2 regions of the Kitasatospora sp. NPDC054795 genome follow, and region 2 is predicted to be linked to the other one. Evidence: riboswitches for the same ligand, from Rfam matches in the RefSeq annotation. Region 2 holds a riboswitch; the other holds the start of a gene.
The links. Region 2 has a riboswitch for glycine ahead of gcvP (aminomethyl-transferring glycine dehydrogenase). Riboswitches for the same ligand answer to the same signal wherever they lie in the genome.
Positions count from the first base shown of each region.

Region 1 (2,381 bases), on a different contig from region 2:
CGGCTCGCCCTCGATGCTGGCCAGTGCCCTGCGGGCGGTCAACACTCCCGGCAGCGCCGACAGTTCGCCCCGGCAGGCGGCCAGGAAGTGCTCCGGGTCCTCGCCCGGCACCGGCTCGCGCAGCGCCACCCGGCCACCGGTCGGCGCCGTGGCGTCGTCGGCGGCCTCCCAGCGGTCCCCGCGCGGACCGCGGCGCAGTTCGGCGACCCCCTGCGGCGGCACCGGGATGCCCACGGCCGCGTCCGGGTTCACCGCGATGCCCACGCCCAGCGGCAGCCCGCGGGCGAACTCCCACACCGGCGCCACCGCGAAGGCCATCCCCGGCGCCTGCTGGAGGAACACCTCCTGCGAGGAGAACACCGGCACGTACGGATCGCCGCCCAGCTCGACGGTCGGCAGGTCCAGCGCCTGCCCCTGCGGATCGGCCCCGGCCGGCAGCGGCACCCACACCTGGCTGCGCGCCAGCACCTCGATCACCCTCGGCGTCGCGCCCGGGTCGCCCAGGGCCGCGGTCAGCACCTGCTCCAGCTCGTTGGCCGGCCAGGAACCGCCCGCCGGCGCCTCCTGCGGTCCGCCCCACCCCTGCTGCTGCTCCACCGGGTACCCCATGCGCCGCCGATCCCGCCCTCTGCCGCTCGGCCGCCCTCTGCTGCGCCGACGCGCAGCAGTCTAGGCCCCCGGGCCCTCCCCTTTAGGGCTCGTGTTCGGGTGCCCCGCGGGCCCCGGTCCCGGGTGCCGTCCCGGGCCCGCGTCCGGGTGCCGCGCGGGCCGGCGTCCGGATGGCGCGCGGTGTGACCGGGTCCCCTCTCCCCTCTCCGTCCCGGACGTGCCATGATGTGCCCGTCCGACGGCATGCGCCGCGGGCCCCCACAACTCCATACCGGCCGCTCGAACCCGCGCGGGAGAGCCCGGAGTGCCGTTCAGGTACAGCCGGCGCCGAAGGAGCAAGTCCTCCCCGGAATCTCTCAGGCACCCCTACCGCACGGGTTAGGCACATCTGGAAAGCGGCGCCCGGCCCTGTCGTGCGCCCACCCACGGTGCAAGCCGTCATGCTGTCCCCCAAGCTGGAAACAGCTGCGGGCGGCGGGCGGTGAAGCTCTCAGGTTCGACGACAGATGGGGAGACCCACGCCGCCGCATGCCCGCGCGCAGGGTCGGCCCCCACCGGGTCCGGTCCGGCGCGTGCACCCCTGAGTGCCCCGACCGAGGAGTTCCTGGCCATGTCGTCCCTCCGCCTGACCGCGCTCGACGCGCTGCACCGCGCCCTCGGCGCGACCATGACCGACTTCGCCGGCTGGGACATGCCGCTGCGCTACGGCAGCGAGCGCGAGGAGCACCTCGCGGTCCGCACCCAGGCCGGTCTGTTCGACCTCTCGCACATGGGCGAGATCACCGTCACCGGCCCGCAGGCGGGCGAGATGCTGGACCACGCGCTGGTCGGCTTCGTCTCCGCGTTGGGCGTGCTGCGCGCCCGCTACACCATGATCTGCGCCGAGGACGGCGGCATCCTGGACGACCTGATCGTCTACCGCCTGCGCGAGGACGCCTTCCTGGTCGTCGCCAACGCCTCCAACGCCCAGCTGGTCCTCGACGAGCTGATCGCCCGCGCCAAGGGCTTCGACGCCGTCGTCACCGACGACCGCGACACCTACGCGCTGATCGCCGTCCAGGGCCCGGAGGCCACCGGCATCCTGGCGAAGACCACCGACGCCGACCTGCCCGGCCTGAAGTACTACGCGATCCTCCCGGCCCGGGTGGCCGACCGCGACGTGCTGCTCGCCCGCACCGGCTACACCGGTGAGGACGGCTTCGAGATCTTCTGCCGGCCGGCCGACGCCGAGGCGGTCTGGCAGGCGCTGACCGCCGCGGGCGAGGGCCACGGCCTGATCCCGTGCGGCCTGTCCTGCCGCGACACGCTGCGCCTGGAGGCCGGCATGCCGCTGTACGGGCACGAGCTGTCCACCGACCTCACCCCGTTCGACGCCGGCCTGGGCCGGGTCGTCCGCTTCGACAAGACCACCAACGAGGGCGCCTTCATCGGCCGCAAGGCGCTGGAGCAGGCCGCCGCGGCGGCCGAGACCAACCCGCCGAAGGTGTTGGTCGGCCTGGTCTCCGAGGGCAAGCGGGTTCCGCGCGCCGAGTACACCGTGGTCTCCACCGAGGGCGAGCCGATCGGCCGGATCACCTCCGGCGCGCCGTCCCCGACCCTGGGCAAGCCGATCGCGATGGCCTACGTCGACGCCGCCCACGCCGCCCCCGGCAGCACCGTCGCGGTGGACGTGCGCGGCAAGCACGAGCCCGTCCAGGTCGTGGCGCTGCCGTTCTACAAGCGCGCCCGCTGAGCCTTCGCCGAGACCCCCGTTTTTCCGTTTGCGCACGTCG
Region 1 is NZ_JBSHAP010000004.1:136,628-139,008, reverse strand. It holds gene ACWGJO_RS02825 (enhanced serine sensitivity protein SseB) at 1-609, opposite strand, end outside; glycine riboswitch at 890-991, shown strand; gene gcvT (glycine cleavage system aminomethyltransferase GcvT) at 1,220-2,341, shown strand.
Region 1: it holds a riboswitch for glycine, as region 2 does, so the genes downstream of both, gcvT (glycine cleavage system aminomethyltransferase GcvT) here and gcvP (aminomethyl-transferring glycine dehydrogenase) in region 2, are expected to answer to the same signal.

Region 2 (2,381 bases):
GGCGGACGAGGAGGCGTCGGCGTTCGCGGCGGCGGTGACGGTCGCGGCCGCGGTGGCCACCGGGGCTCGCGTGGGGACGGGCGTGGCGGCGGGCTGCGGCTTCGGCTCCACGACGGGGGCGGCGGGGGCGGCGGCGGCGGCGGGTGCGGCGAAGCCGGGCCCGGCCGGCGGGGGGGCCATGGGGGCCGCGGGGGTGCTGAGGGTCCGCATGTCGGCCTCCGGGGCGGTCCTGGTGGTGTCGGCGGCAACGGGGGCTGCGGCAACGGGGGGCCTGGCCGGTGCGGGCTCGGGGGAGTGCTCGGGCGACCGCTCGGGTGACCGCTCGGGGGTGTGGAAGGTGAGCGACTTGGCCGGGGCCGCCGCGGTCGTCGTGGCGGCGGCCGCCGCCGTGGTGCCGAAGTCGAGGTCGGGCTGCCTGGGCCGGCTCCCGTTCTCGCCGTTCGGGCGGCTGTCCATCGGGGTGTCGAGGCCGTAGTAGCGGTAGAGCTGGAGCTCCTGGGCGGGGGACAGGTGCTGGCCGACGCCGAAGTCCGGCGACTCCTTCACCAGCGACTTGTCGTACGGCACCCGGAGCTCGTCGCCGGCGAACTCGCTCGTGGTCAGCGGGACGAAGGCGTCCCGGCCGAAGATGCCGGTCCGGACCGCGGCCCACCCGGGCCGGCCGGTGGCGTCGTCCAGGTAGACCTCGTCGACCGTGCCGATCTTGTCTCCGTTGCGGTCGACGGCTTTGTGGCCGATGAGGTCCCGGGGGTCGATGTCCGTCTGCACTTCTTTCCTCCCGCGCGCTGAACCTGCGGAACTCCCGCAGGAAGGCGGCCGGAGCACCCGATTCCGTCCGCCACTTCACACCAAAAGCCATGAATCGGACGATCGCGACCCCGCGTGCGCCGTACGGGGTTGGCACTGGACCGTCCGGGGGACGCGCGTAGACCTCCAGTGACCAGACACACCCGTGATCGGGGGGCCTCCCGCTGGTACCCTGGGCGGCGACCGCAGAGCCCGCTCGGGAGAGTCTCCGATCACGAAAACCGCTGGTCGGAGCGCCGAAGGAGCAACTCCTCCCCGGAATCTCTCAGGCATCCGTACCGTGTGGGGTAGGTCACTCTGGAAAGCAGGGCAGGAGCGTCGGCACGGAAGCCGGCGATCACCACCCTCACCGACGGTGCAAGCCGGCGGAGCGCCCACAGTGCTCCGTGCGGGTGAAGCTCTCAGGTCCCGATGACAGAGGGGGAGGCCTGTTGGGTCCGCGCGCCCAGGCTCGTCCGCTGCCCGCAGCGGTGGGGCCGGCCGGCGTGCGTACCCCCGCCGGTCCGTGACCAGGAGGCCTCGACCACCATGAACGCCCAGCCGAACGCGGGACGCCCCACCGGCGCCTCGACCCTCACCGAGCTTGAGCTGGCCAGCCCCTTCGAGAACCGCCACATCGGCCCCGACGCCGCCGCGCAGGAGAAGATGCTGGCGTCCGTCGGCTACGGCTCGCTGGACGAGCTCGCCGGGACCGCGGTGCCCGAGGCGATCCGCTCCATCACCGCCCTGGACCTGCCCACGGGCCGGTCCGAGGCCCAGGTCCTCGCCGAACTGCGCGAGCTGGCCGGCCGCAACCAGGTGCTCCAGCCGATGATCGGCCTGGGCTACTACGGCACCTTCACCCCGCCGGTGATCCTGCGCAACGTCATGGAGAACCCGGCCTGGTACACCGCCTACACCCCGTACCAGCCGGAGATCTCGCAGGGGCGCCTTGAGGCGCTGCTGAACTTCCAGACCCTGGTCTCCGACCTGACCGGCCTGCCGACCTCCGGCTCCTCCCTGCTGGACGAGGGCACCGCGGCCGCCGAGGCGATGGCGCTGGCCCGCCGCGTCACCAAGGTCAAGGGCGGCGTCTTCCTGGTCGACGCCGAGACCCTGCCGCAGACCGTCGCGGTGATCAACACCCGCGCCGTGCCGACCGGCGTCGAGGTCGTCGTCGCCGACCTGTCCGAGGGCATCCCGGCCGAGATCGCCGAGCGCGGCGTCTTCGGCGTGCTGCTCCAGTACCCGGGTGCCACCGGCGTGGTCCGCGACCTCACCCCGGTGATCGAGCAGGCGCACGGCCTGGGCGCGATCGTCGCCGTCGCCGCCGACCTGCTCGCGCTGACCCTGCTCAAGTCCCCGGGCTCGCTGGGCGCCGACATCGCCTGCGGCACCTCGCAGCGCTTCGGCGTGCCGATGGGCTTCGGCGGCCCGCACGCCGGCTACCTGTCGGTGCGCGCCGAGTACGCCCGCTCGCTGCCCGGCCGCCTGGTCGGCGTCTCCGTCGACGTCGACGGCAACCGCGCCTACCGCCTGGCGCTGCAGACCCGCGAGCAGCACATCCGCCGCGAGAAGGCCACCAGCAACATCTG
Region 2 is NZ_JBSHAP010000080.1:24,789-27,169, reverse strand. It holds gene ACWGJO_RS26330 (PRC and DUF2382 domain-containing protein) at 1-768, opposite strand, end outside; glycine riboswitch at 995-1,098, shown strand; glycine riboswitch at 1,100-1,232, shown strand; gene gcvP (aminomethyl-transferring glycine dehydrogenase) at 1,336-2,381, shown strand, end outside.